2 regions of the Ruminiclostridium herbifermentans genome follow, and region 1 is predicted to be linked to the other one. Evidence: predicted binding sites of a transcription regulator. Region 1 holds the regulator's gene; the other holds the start of a gene.

The links. Region 1 encodes LexA, which represses DNA repair genes until DNA is damaged. Its sites were predicted from a motif close to CNAACANNTGTTNG; they were not measured.
Region 2: the regulator LexA is predicted to act here: its motif matches at 4,559-4,572, upstream of dinB (DNA polymerase IV).

What each region holds. Positions count from the first base shown of each region.
Region 1 covers NZ_CP061336.1:2,451,119-2,458,291, forward strand. Annotated here, with positions in the region: gene EHE19_RS10045 (proton-conducting transporter transmembrane domain-containing protein) at 1-138, opposite strand, end outside; gene yneA (cell division suppressor protein YneA) at 510-809, opposite strand; gene lexA (transcriptional repressor LexA) at 1,162-1,815, shown strand; gene hfq (RNA chaperone Hfq) at 1,993-2,235, opposite strand; gene miaA (tRNA (adenosine(37)-N6)-dimethylallyltransferase MiaA) at 2,881-3,810, opposite strand; gene mutL (DNA mismatch repair endonuclease MutL) at 4,011-6,371, opposite strand; gene mutS (DNA mismatch repair protein MutS) at 6,615-7,173, opposite strand, start outside.
Region 2 covers NZ_CP061336.1:2,663,082-2,670,254, forward strand. Annotated here, with positions in the region: gene EHE19_RS10960 (hypothetical protein) at 1-831, opposite strand, end outside; gene EHE19_RS10965 (hypothetical protein) at 886-1,179, opposite strand; gene EHE19_RS19580 (GNAT family N-acetyltransferase) at 1,265-1,474, opposite strand; gene EHE19_RS19585 (GNAT family protein) at 1,458-1,697, opposite strand; gene EHE19_RS10975 (RNA-directed DNA polymerase) at 2,053-3,555, opposite strand; gene EHE19_RS10980 (DUF2971 domain-containing protein) at 3,599-4,162, opposite strand; gene dinB (DNA polymerase IV) at 4,621-5,862, shown strand; gene EHE19_RS10990 (hypothetical protein) at 6,203-6,436, shown strand; gene EHE19_RS10995 (SOS response-associated peptidase) at 6,565-7,173, shown strand, end outside.

The sequences.
Region 1 (7,173 bases):
ACTAGCAATCATTGCACATGTATTAGATAATCTATTAGATAATTTGGGTATCGAGAACGTAAATAAAGAAGAGAGTCCACCAATTAAATATATTAACACGCATATGATAAAAAAAATAATTATATTATTTGCTGTCATGAAACGAAACCTCCAAGCAAAGCAACTAAGTTCTTTTCTAGCACAGCATATATAATACTACCCCATTCTGTAAATGTCAAATATTCAGCTACTTTAATCCTGATATAAAATTTTATATCATTACTATTCAGGCTTTAACAATACAATAAACAGAAACAATAAACTACTTAAATAGTACGGACGCAGCAATATATATCTATTGCTTGTTCACGAATTTGCAGCTGAAATAATTACGGTGAATAAACAAGTACTTCCGCCGACCATATTACCAAGGCATCCTGTCTCGGGTTAAGACTCACAGCTACTGACCTTAGCTGTGTCGGCTAATACTTGTTCTTCACATAATATTTCTAAAATTCTAAACTTAAAGTTCATTCTATACTAGTATCATCAGAAGGAATTAAAATTGCAGTATTTTCAAGTATAAGGCTTGACTCTAAATTGTTAATTTTCTTCAAATTATATATATATTCTCTAATGTTTTGGTTGCTTCCATATTTTTCAGCTATAGACCAAAGAGTATCCCCTGAATTAACTATTATAGACTGATACTGAGGTTCTTTATATCCTGAAACTGCATTTGTATAAATCAATATAAATGTAATAAGTGATAGTATAAATATAAAGCTAAAAAATCTTTTTTTGTTTTTTAAGATATATTTTTTCTTCATTTTAACCACTCCAAACATATGTTCTATACTAAATACATGATACAGAACATGTGTTCTCTTGTCAATAGTTTTAGAAATTTTTATAAGATTTTTTCGAACATTAGTTTGATTTCATAATTTATTGTGTTATACTTGTTATAAAGTTCATTATCTGCAAATATTAAAATACAACTACGCTTATTTAATTACTTAACCTTCGATTTGAAGATATTGAAATTTATCAGTGGAAATCAGGTATTACAATTGAATATTAAACATAAAATTATGTGCAGATTAATGCAGATCAATAAAGAGAAGTTTCTTTGTAAAGAATTTATTATAATTTTGCCCAAAGTGGGTGTGGGAGGTTATTATGTCAAAGAAAAGTTCAGATAAACAACAAGAAATACTTGAATACGTATCAAAATGTGTTAATGAAAATGGATATCCACCATCAGTTAGAGAAATATGCGCTGCTGTTGGTTTCAAGTCTACCTCTACTGTCCATGCATATCTTCAAAAGTTAACTGATAGCGGTGTTCTGCAAAAGAACCCAACAAAACCTAGAGCCATTAAAATTGTAGACAATTCAAATTTACAAGTAAAAGAATCTACTGAAAATTATAATAAAGGCTTTTATACTTCCCGTGAGATGGTTGATGTACCTATAGTGGGTAAAGTTGCTGCTGGTCAACCCATTTTGGCTGTTGAAAATATCACAGACACTTTTCCTCTTCCAGTTGATTTTGTTCAAAATGGTGATGCTTTCATGCTGAGAGTACAAGGCGACAGTATGATTGAAGCTGGTATATTAAATAATGATTTAGTTTTAGTTAGACAGCAATCTTCAGCAAATAATGGTGATATTGTTGTAGCATTACTTGGAGACGAAGCTACTTGTAAGACTTTTTTCAAGGAGAAAGATCATATCCGTTTGCAGCCTGAAAATAGCAGTATGGAACCCATTATTGTAAGAGATAATTTTTCTATTTTAGGTAAGGTAATTGGAGTATTTAGACGCATGTAAAAATAAAGCTGTCACAAAATTAGCATACTACTTTGATTGCTTTCTTTTGTGACAGCACTATTTTTATATTATTCAGCTCAATCTATTTCACAAATTAGTTAAATTAACTTTAATTTTATTCACTGCAATTATATTTATATACAAAAATTGAGTTTTTATCTATACATAAATTAAGACTTACTCTTTTATTTGTTCATTAAATATTAAGTTTACCATTTTCATAGGAGTTATTGTAGATATTGCATGCTTATAAACCAACTGCTGCTTCCCATCGCTATCTAAAACAACAGTAAAGTTATCAAAGCCCTTAACCATTCCTTTTAGCTGAAATCCGTTTGTTAAGTATATCGTAACAGCTATATGCTCTTTCCTGACCTGATTCAAAAAAATGTCCTGCAAGTTAATCGTACTTTTTACCAAAGTATCCACTCCTTTGTTTTATATATTAGTTTCATATAGTATCCATACTCTGTAATAATAAGCAAACTGCAATAAGCGGAAGCATGGATTAATGATTTTTTATTAATGCTTAAGCCTTTATCTATGTAGTATACATAGCGTAAGGCATGCAATCTGTTTTCAACTATTCAATGTTTCATTATTACTTCAGCAAAATAAGAAACTTAAGTTTTAAATTTTTATCGATTTTAATTTCTGTAAATTTTAATTTCGATAGATTTTATTTTTCTATCAATGCAATTGAGAAAATATCATAATCATTTTACTAGAATATTCCAGCATTTGCAATAAGAATATTGTACTAGCTAAATCCAAACACAAGTTAGAAAGCATCATAATTCTTTATTTCTTTATCTGCATACAATGCTGGTAATAATCCGGGTAATATGTATTAAAACATTCCTAGATATTAAACTCCAACTACATAGTTGGAAACTGTAGCAGAAATTGCCCTGTGAATCGAAAATATTTAACTAAGACTCCAACTATATAGTTAGGAAATAACTTAAAGTGCACAATGTACTACCCAACCATACATCTGAGTTATTATAGCATTAAACCATTGATAATTTCCTGCACCGATAGACTTTTATTTGTGAAGCTAATTCAATTTGTACAAATGTAATTTGAAACGTCTTCAATAATATTATGATTATTTCCATAATCATCTATATTAAACCATTTGATGTCTTTAATTCTTCTAAACCAAGTTAATTGTCTTTTAGCATATCTTCTCGAATCTCGTTTTATAATTTCAACTGCTTCTTCCAAACTATTTTTACCTTCTAGATAAGCTAATATCTCTTTATATCCAATTCCCTGCATAGCTGTTATTGATTCAGAAAAACCATTATCAACAAGGGCTTTAACCTCTTCAACAAGTCCATTTTTCAGCATTATATCTACTCTCTTATTTATTCTTTCATACAAATACTGCCTATCCATTGTTAAGCCAATTAGCATGAATTTATATTTTGGTGGTACTCTTTTTGACATTTCATTATGATAGGAAATAGGCTTTTGAGTCTGGTAATAAACCTCTAAAGCACGTATAACACGTTTTACATTATTGGGATGAATATTTTTTGCTGCCTCTTCATCAACCTGCTTTAGCTTATCATGTAAATACTCAGCCCCAAATTCTTCAGCTTCTTTTTTTAATTTTTCACGAAGTTCCCAATCACACTGGCTTTCACTAAAATTAATATTATCTATAAGTGAACTAATGTATAGTCCTGTACCACCAACAATAATTGGTAGTTTGCCCTTAGCTATAATTTCTTCAATATATTTTTCAGCTAGTTCTTTGAATTTCACGACATTAAATTCTTCATTAGGTAATACCTCATCAATCAAATAATGCTTAATTCCTTGCATTTCATCTGTAGTTGGCTTTGCTGTGCCAATATCCATATGTTTATATATTTGCATCGAATCTGCTGATATTATTTCTCCATTCAATTTTTTAGCAAGTTCAATTGATAAGTTAGTTTTACCAGAAGCAGTAGGTCCTACAATTACAATTACACGGTTCATAAATATGTCCATGCCCAACACTTCACACAAGAATATCAAATAAATGGTTCTTCTTTTACAGAAATGTTTTGGGCTAAGAAAACTCCTTTTCTATTTATAATTTATTCAAATATGTTTAGTAATCCCTATATTTTTATCAGAAAACAGAAACTTTGTCATGATGATTGTAAAAAATTTTATTTCATCATATAATCCTTTAATTATATAATCCTTTTAAACATTTTTTCTATTTCATATTTTGTTAAGCGTACTATTGTGGGACGGCCATGGGGGCAAGTATACCTCCTGCCTGTGTTAGCCAGTTCAGTCAATAGCTGATGAACTTCTTTATCATCAAGCTTCTTGTTTGCTTTTATTGCCGCTTTACACGCTATGGTGTGAATCATTTCGTCTGCAACTGGCGTATTAACAGGCTTAACAGACTCCTGAATTTTATCGGCTAATTCCAGAAATATCTCTTTTGGTGAATATCCCTCCATTAGATATGGTATACCCCTTAATATAATTGAATTGTTTCCAAAATCCTCAAAAACAAAACCTATTTTATTAAACAGTTCAATATTAGATTTTATTGATTCAAGTTCAAAGGCTTGAAGCTGAATTACAACAGGTTCAAGCAACAATTGAGTTGTATTTTCCTGTGTCTCAAATTTAGTTTTTAGCTTTTCAAATATTATTCTTTCATGTGCAGCATGCTGATCAACCAAAACTAGTTCATTACCATTTTGAAGTATTATGTAGGTTGAAAAAGCTTGTCCTATATATTTCATATCTGCTAACTCAAGCTGTGTTTTTTCAGAGTCAGAATCAGATAAAGTATCAGTATTATATGTTTCTTCATTATATGTTTTTTTAATATATGTTTTTTTAATGTCATCTCTGATTTCAGAATTATAATCTTTATGCTCTTTTTCTATGGAAACTAAAGAATTAGTTCTGTCATTTTCGGTTAATAAGCTTTGATTAGAATTATCTTTCGAAGTAATATCAGATATCCCATCTGTATTATTTTCAGCTTCACTTTTTAAATCCTTACATACTAATGTATCTATAGAATTGTAACTGTTTTTATCACAATTTTCTGAAATTTTATTATCATTACAGGTCATATCTTGATTAACATTGTAATTACCAGAGATATATTGCGAAGCATTAGCAATTATTTCTCTATGACCAGCGTTTTCTTTTTCGGTACTTTCAGACACATCCTTTACATTTTTTATTATATCCTTCTTTGCCAGAGGCTCTAAAGCTTTAGTAAACATCCTTATTTCATGAGATTTGTCTATAACATTATTTGAAATGTCATTTAAAGCCGCAGCTTTTTCTTTTGGCGCAGCAAACTCACTATACTGTGGCTGAATATACTTTTTTTGTTCAATTGCAGGTGTGTCTGTTGAAATTTGAGGCTTTGATTGAGTTGCTATGGTACCTGCAGTAAAATCATCAGCCTCATTCATAGTATACTTTTGTTTTATAAGCTGTTCCTGTATATATTCCTTTTTAGTATATGTAATTTTTATTTTAAACAGTTCTCTGTCCTTTGCAGGCACTGAAACAGGATTAAATAAGCTGCTTGAGTTAAGTGCCTTTGAAACTGCCATATATATTGCTCTTGATAAATAACTTTCATCTGCAAACCTTACGTCCATTTTTGCAGGATGTACATTTGCATCAACTAACCCAGGATTAAGTTCAATATTCAAAACGAAAAATGGAAATTTATTTTTCATAAGAATACTGGAATATGCTTGTTCTACCGCATATGAAACCGTTCTGCTTTTAACATATCGTTTATTTATATAAAGTGATTGATAATTTCTGTTAGCTCTAGCTGACTCAGGTTTTCCCACATAACCAGAAATTTTAAATCTTTCGTCTTGATAATCAACCTCTAAGAGTTCCTTTAAAATTTCTTTTCCGTATACGCTAAAAATTGCACTTTTTAAATCATTATTTCCTGGGGTATGAACCAAGGTTGATTTTCCGCTTGTTAATTTAAAAGCTATATTAGGATTTCCTAACGCTATTCTAGAAATAGTATCAGATATATACGTAGCTTCAGTGGAATCCTTTTTTAAAAATTTATATCTTGCTGGTGTGTTAAAAAACAAATCCTTTACAATAAAGGTTGTGCCGACAGGACATCCTGTCTGCCTTACTTCTTTAAAAACACCGCCAACAACATGAACGTACATTCCATAAGTGCTGCTTGCAGTTTTAGTTTGTAGTTCTACAGAAGAAACGGCAGCAATACTTGCTAATGCTTCTCCCCTAAAACCCATTGTAATTATAGAATCTAAATCTTCCGCCCTTTTAATTTTACTAGTAGCATGTCTCTCAAAAGCAATTTCAACATCATCCTCATCCATACCGCTGCCATTATCAGTAACCTTAATGTAGGATATTCCACCATTCTTAATATCTACTGAAATACTTGTTGCACCGGCATCAATAGAATTCTCAACTAACTCTTTAATAACAGAAGCCGGCCTTTCAACCACTTCTCCTGCTGCTATTTTATTTGATGTATTTTCATCCAGCACAATAATCTTTCCCACTAATGTCACCCTTTCTGTATAGCGATACTAGAACGCAGATTGTAGAAATTTTCACTACTTAAGCGGTGTTTGAATGAGGCGCGAAGGTATTCTCATAATCTGAAAACCAAAATGCTATGCGCCACATATAAATGTAGATTACAATTCCCTGCCTCATTAAACGCATGGATTCAATAGTAAATTTCTCTATTGCAGAAAAACTTAATTTTCTTTAGCGGCTTTTCAATGAGGCGCAAGGATTTGTTATGCATTCATCTTCCTCTGCAAATCGTACAAAATATTCATTGCATCAATAGGCGTTAATCTAGATAAGTCAATTTTCTTTATTTCCTCTAACACTTCATTATTCTGTGATGCTTTTGCCGCAGCTGCAAACAAGTCCATCTGACCCTCAAACTGCTTTTTTGTCTTATGGTGTCTTCCATTTTTGTTAACATCAGCTGCGTCTAACTCAATTAGTATTTCTTTAGCTCTGTCTATTACTTCTAAAGGAACACCAGCAAGCCTTGCAACCTGAATTCCATAGCTGCCGTCAGCACCGCCTCTGATAATCTTACGAAGAAATATAACATCCTCGCCCTTTTCCTTTACTGTAATGCAATAATTTTTAATGCCAGATAGCTTCCCTTCCAGTTCAGTTAATTCATGGTAGTGGGTTGCAAAAAGTGTCCTGCACCCTAATTTTTCTTTGTTTACTATATATTCTATAACAGCCCATGCAATACTGAGTCCATCAAAGGTGCTGGTTCCTCTTCCTATTTCATCAAGTATAAGCAGACTATTCTTAGTTGCATTCTTTAGA
Region 2 (7,173 bases), 210 kb from region 1:
ATACGCCTTTTGTTTATTTGGGTATTCTTTTTCATATCTAACTGTTAACTGGCTATTTTCGCAGGTGTATTCTTTCTCCAGAAAGTATTGTTCAAGTTCAGAAATTAGTGCTGGATTCCCTACCCTGCCGAAAATCTCATCTGCCGTGTATTTCTTATCCATAAGGCTTCCATACAGAAAATTCATCACATCATGTTCACTAATTTTATTATCTTTTGATATGGAACAGTGCAATTTCCATGCAGGAAACATTTCCTTATATTTATTATTTATAAAATAATAGCCCTCTTCTTTTTCATCACAAACAAGTCCGAATGCAAAAAGCTTATCTTTGTTTTTTTGTGTTATTCGTAAATTGCCTTTGCTAATGAATAAACTATTTTGCATGACTTCGCCTGCCAGACCCATTTTAATGAAGTATTCATAGACGGCAAAGAACTCCTTTTTGATTTTCTGCATTTTCGAAATCAATTTAGGTTTAGTATTATTAGTTTGCCAATACTCATAGCAATCGTCTGGTTCGTAAGAAATATTAATAATTGATAAATCCAAATAAATGGTTTCAATGCTTTCAAATAAAAAATCATACATTTGCTTTTGTGAATCGCAGCTAACATTGCAATCATTAACTGGTTTAAAGACAGGATAGGTTGCTAAATAAGGATAGATGACTCTCTTTCCTAGACCATCGAATGATTGGGCTAACGGTATATAATAGTATAAAATAACCTCTCCGTTTGCATCAGGTACTGTGAAACGCGGATTAGTGAATAACTGCATTGACCATTTCATCTGATTTGGGCAAAGTCCATTGTTTTTTATTGCCTGCATGGTTATTTCATGTGCACTGCTGCAAACATCAGCAGCATCTTTGCCCTTTATCCATCACATGCCAATCTTTTCATCACCAATTTCATAAACAGCATATCCCTCTGGTACCGTTACTCCTTCTTTAAAAAGCATTCCACAAACATATGAGAAATTTCCGTACCCCATATCCATGTAAATGCAGGTACCTACATACGCAGGCTGGTAAACATATTCCTGCTGCTTTTCAAGAACATAAAAAGTTCCATCGGCAAGACATTTATCCCAAAAGTTCGAGATACTGTTATCACCTTTATTATGTACTTCTATAGTAAACTTTTTTTCTTTACCTACCAAATATATTTTGGGCAAATCCACTACCTAGAATTTAACAAGTTGAGCCACATTAATCACCTATGCGTATAATAAATTCGTAATATAATTCCCCGTAACATTCTCATTTATCAAAGATTTTCACAAAATTCTTTTGGTCTTTTCTATGTGTATATCCACAATGACTATAAAATTGATGGGCTTTTTCTCTGCTAAAGCTTGACACAAGGCGTACTCCAGCACAATTATCATCTTTTGCCCATTGCTCCACAGTCATTAAAAGCTGCTTACCTATGCCTCTTCCTTGGTATTTCTCATCAACCGCAATTGCCATTTTTTAGGGATTCAGAATATGTACATTCATAATCAGCCCCATGTATATAGCCTACTACCAAATCATCTTCACAGGCAACCCATATTTTATCTGTTTGCCTGCTTATAATATATTTTAATCTTTCCTTTGTCTTTTCTTCAGGATAATCATATCCAAAGGAATTCTTGTTAATTTTACAAATGTAATGTGAGTCCTTTTCTGTTGCTGGGCGGATTTTGAGCATGGGGATTCCTCCTTTTAAATCTATAGTTTTAGAGTAATAGGGGTTGTCCATTATTTATTCAAGTCTTAACTCTTAACCTTCATCTGTTATTTAGTATGTATAGACCTATGTATTTTTTCCTATATATTAAACATTCTGTTTTCTTTTCTTCTGGATAATCATATCCTAATGCATTCTTGTTTATTCACAAATGTAATGTGAGGCGTTTTCTTTGACTTGGTGGATTTTGAGCACGATGGTCGACTTGTAAATATTTTTAGTGTTATCGTATTATTTATAGTTCATAAAATTCAATCAATATATGAAAAAATATAGTAATGACACTTTTCAATAACAAAAATGCACATTATTTCTTTTAAGATATTGATAACAGTTCCAAATTTTTATTTAAATTTAGTTTAGATATAAACTCCATTTCATCTATATGGCCTGAAACATAAAGTTCATAAATAAGAATCCAAGAAAATGCATTATCCCTTACTTGGCTTATATTTTCACTTTCCAACAAATCTTTTCGTAGAAGAATAATTTTAGCTAATTCATTTCTACTTTCTATAATTTGTTCCACTAGTAATTGTTCAATATTATTGCCTGTTTCGACCAACAAATATAACAGCCATAGTACTTCCAAATCATGCTCATACCTAATATGTTTGGTTATCATATCCTTTATAAGGACAACATCTTTTACATCTAATGTTAGGTTTTCTTTGTTTTTAATAAACAATGAACATGCCTTTGTTAAAGAGCGATCATTATTTTCAATAATTGTTAATAAATAAGCTTTATATAGGGATATGTTAGTTGCTTGTATCGGATTTTGTTCTAATGTTTTTAGCAAATATCTTATCGCTCCTTTAGTTCCATTTTTCTCCAATAATAAATATGTATTAAATAACTTCATTAATTCTGAATTATCCAGAGATTCTTTAATGAGTCCCTTAAAAATCTTTTCTAAATTCTCTACTACATAATAAGGAAAATCGTCTATCTCCGTCTTTTCATAATTAAGAGAAAATCCATACTTTTTAAGCACTCTTGTAAAAATGCTTATTATGGATTTTTCATCATCATTAAAAAGATAAATTTCATAATCATCAACATATCGAGAAAATTTAATACCCTCAAAATTCAATTCCTTATCAATACGAGTTAGAATTCCTTCCGCTATAATTTTTGATATTAATGGGCCAGGTAACAATCCGTTAGTTCTATTTAAATTTTGTCGTCTAAGGACTTCATCTAGTTTACGATATTTTCTATAAACATTACTAATTGTCTGATCATCAGGATTCCTTATAAATTTATTATAGTTGCGTTCAGTTTCTTCAACACCTAACAAAATTGCTGGTATCATATGCATATAGAAGCTAGAAAAGCAATTTGATATGTCTAACTTTAATACTTTTTTAGCCCCTGTTGCCTTAATTATTTTTTTGGCAATATTTTCAATATAATTAGAAGAAATTTCCTCCAATTGAGCAAAATCCATTATTTGAGTCGTTGTTCCACTATATGCTTGTTCATGTCTCATAATGCTATCATTTTCACCTAAAATAGGAGAAAACGATGCTTCGTTGTTTTCAGTAAACTCAATTAGTTCTTTTATAATATTTTCTTGCCTGATATAATTTCGAACGACAGTATACGCTCCGATTTCAGGAATAAAAATATTACGCCTAGCATCATTGTTGTTATATCTACTCATCGTAAAACAATATGGTTGAATTAAATCACAGTTCTCAGGAGGAACTCTCATAAATACTTTTTGATCTAATTTAAAACATGGAGGCAAATATTCAGAAAAAAAACCTGTTTCTGCTATTTCTTTTTCTATTTTGTTATAATCTCTAAGCATCTATACTTTTAATCTCCTTGTATAACTAATTTGTAACTTATTACTACATTAAAATGCTTGTTAATGTTGTAATCCCAGATACTCTTTTAACAATTTCAGAATGACATTTTTCTAAAAAGTATACAAAACAATTTGGGTTGTATAAAATTATATGAACATAATCATTATCATACTCAAATTTCATGTCCCCAGGTACTCTCCATTCACGTTCATGTGACCAGTCTACAATATCAAAATCTTCATTTTCTAATTTTTTAAAATCCAATTTAACTATTCTCCACCATTCTTCTTTTTGAAGTAAAGCTTTAGCTATGTCAGTCTGTTCATAAATAACAGGCCTTGCTCCATATGTTGCATACATATATGGTTTAATAAAAGAAAGTCCAACTCCACAGTAACGTAGTTTTTCTCTTGAATTACGTTCTCTTCTTTTACGCTCATGCTCTACATTTTGTATTAGAGCATATAAAGGAACATCTTGAAAACATACAGCACTCTTATCCCCTATTACATATCCAGTTTGTGTTGTACTCCCTAAAATAACTTTTTCTTTTAGTATCTTAATTAAATTGTCTACTGCCAATATATTTATTTCATTAAAGGTCATATCAGTGATATCTATTCCTGTTGGTTTAGTTAAATGTGTTAATCGTCCTGTTAAGTCTGAACGGTCAGCAATTCTATTACACTAGTCCACCATATTAATTCCCATGCCTTACCTCCATTTATTGAAACTCCATATTAATTGCTAATCTTATATTCTTACTATATTTTACCATAATCCTCATACTTTGTAATTATCTTCTATAATTTTTAAATATTATACTTTAAATACAATCACCAACCCACTTTAACCCCCATTTATTCCCAATAAATATACATAATTTGATTATTTATCCTCAAGAATATGTAGAACTTATTAATACACCATGTTTCATTTTTTATCTAAGTGCCTCCTAATAGCATTTCTCCCCCCACATTCTCCCATTTTATTCCTCTTTACAGAACACATGTTCGAGTTGTATAATTATATTACGAACACACGTTCTGTGTAGAGGTGATTTTGTGGAAAGGACTATATTGCATTGTGATCTCAATAACTTTTATGCCTCAGTTGAATGTTTATACAATCCGTCAATTAGAGATTGTCCGGTAGCTGTTTGCGGGAGTCAGGATTTACGGCATGGAATAGTACTTGCAAAGAATTATATTGCAAAAAAATATAATATTATCACTGGTGAAGCTATTTGGCAGGCCAAGCAGAAATGCCCCAATTTGGTAGTTATAAATCCCAACTACTCTTTGTATTTGCGATTCTCCAAAGAAGCCCGTGATATTTACTCTAGGTATACCAACAATATAGAGGCTTTTGGAATTGACGAATGTTGGATAGATGTTTCTGAAAGCACCAAGCTATACGGCTCAGGTGAGAAAATTGCAAACGAAATCAGGGAAGCTATTAAGGAGGAACTTGGAATTACAGCTTCTATTGGTGTAAGCTTCAATAAAATTTTTGCCAAATTGGGCAGCGATTTAAAAAAGCCTGATGCTGTTACTGTAATTTCAAAAGAAAATTACAAAGAAATAGTTTGGAAGCTTCCTGTAGGTGAGCTTTTATATGTTGGGCGTTCTACTAAGAAAAAGCTGAACAATATTGGTATTATGACAATTGGTGACCTCGCTGCCGTGTCCCCCACATTTTTGAGAAGTCTGTTGGGCAAATGGGGTGATACCCTCTGGGCATTTTCAAATGGCATGGATGAATCAGAGGTTACAGCGGTTGATTTTCAAAATACAATTAAAGGCATTGGAAATAGCATGACTACAGCAAGAGATTTAGTTAACAATGATGATGTGAAGTTCACTTTTTATGTTTTGGCAGAAAGTGTTGCAGAGCGTTTGCGAAAGCACAATTTTATGGGAAAAACCGTACAGGTGTATATAAGAGACAATGAACTGGGTTGTATGGAAAGGCAAGCAAAGCTTCAAAACCCCAGCTGTATTTCCGGTGAAATAGCTAATAAGGCTTTTGATATATTCAAGAAAAACTGGAGTTGGCACAAACCCATACGCTCACTGGGCATAAGGACTACAGACCTTGTTACGGCTGACACCTATACTCAGCTTTGCCTTTTTGAAGACCAAAACAGAAGGTGTAAGCAAGAAGCGCTGGAACAGAGTATTGATGAGTTAAGAAAACGCTTTGGGCACTATGCTATTCAAAGAGCGCTTTTTCTTAAGGATAAAGCACTTAATGCCAATCCTGTTGAAGACAATATTATACATCCGGTTTCATTTTTTAGGTAGGCAGATTGGGTTTGCTTCGTAAAATATGCAATTAATCCCTATTATCCTCGGATTCTATATTGAAGCTGAAGTATATAGCAGGATTAAGTTTCATTATTAAAATCTATTTATTATATTTGAAAAAATAATACTATATTCCCCGATAGTTTTAGTTTAGTGCTAATCTCTATGCCGACACAAAATAGTGAAGCTATCGTTATAGATACGCCAACTTTTTGTGGTTTCATACTTGATAAAAAAGTTTGTATTATAACATTTTATATTTCAAATAGAAGGAGGGCTAAGTTCTACGTCTGTATTTTGATGAATTTAATTCTCAAATTCAGGCTAGAATATAATTATGCGAAAGGTTTATGTTCAAGTAAATGCTGTTTTTTCATCAGATGGAGAGCTTACTCCCAAGTCCTTTATTTGGGATGATGGCAGACAATACGATATTGACAAAGTTTATGAACACAAGCCATCTGCAAGCCTTAAGGTAGGCGGTCATGGTATTCGTTATAAATGCAGAGTTATGGGAAAAGATATTTTTCTTTTTTTCGAAGACGGTCGCTGGTTTATGGAGGGTAAATAGAGCCTGTTGCTTTATGGATAACCAATAGACCTCCATTGACTTTATAAATTGATATGATATTCTGATATAGTAAAGGTCTACCAAGACTATCTGGCTTTTTAGCTTTATTTGATGCGGAGGAACACCCAATGTGCGGACGCTATGCAATTTTCACAGAAGAAGAAAATGCAGAGTTACGAGAGATTATCAATAGTATAAATGAGCGATACAAGGATGAGACTGCTAAAGAAAATTTGGCTTATGACCAGCTTTCACAAATGCAGGAGCCTAGCTGTACAAATACTAGCAAAGTACAGTCTAAAGGAAACTCAGCATATACCCAGCTTTCGCTCTTTCCAGAGGAGCCTGTCAGCAACAATATTTATCAGGTGCCCTCTCCAATGAAAACTGGTGAAATATTCCCTACCAATATAGTTCCCGTTATTACTGGTGTGTCTGGAAGTAAAAAGATCGCAGACCTCTTCAAGTGGGGCTTTCCAAATTACAGGCAAAATAGCGGAGTAATTATTAACGCAAGGAGTGAAACTCTGTCTGAAAAACCTACTTTTAGAAAGCTGCTCAAAAATAACAGATGCCTTGTCCCTGCCAGTGGCTTTTACGAGTGGAAAACTATTGAAAATCGTAAAGAAAAGTACTTAATCCGCTCTGTACCTGATAAATTAATGTATTTTGCAGGCCTGTACAATAGCTTTATCGATAAAAATGGTATTCCCTTTACCAGCTTTGTCATAATTACT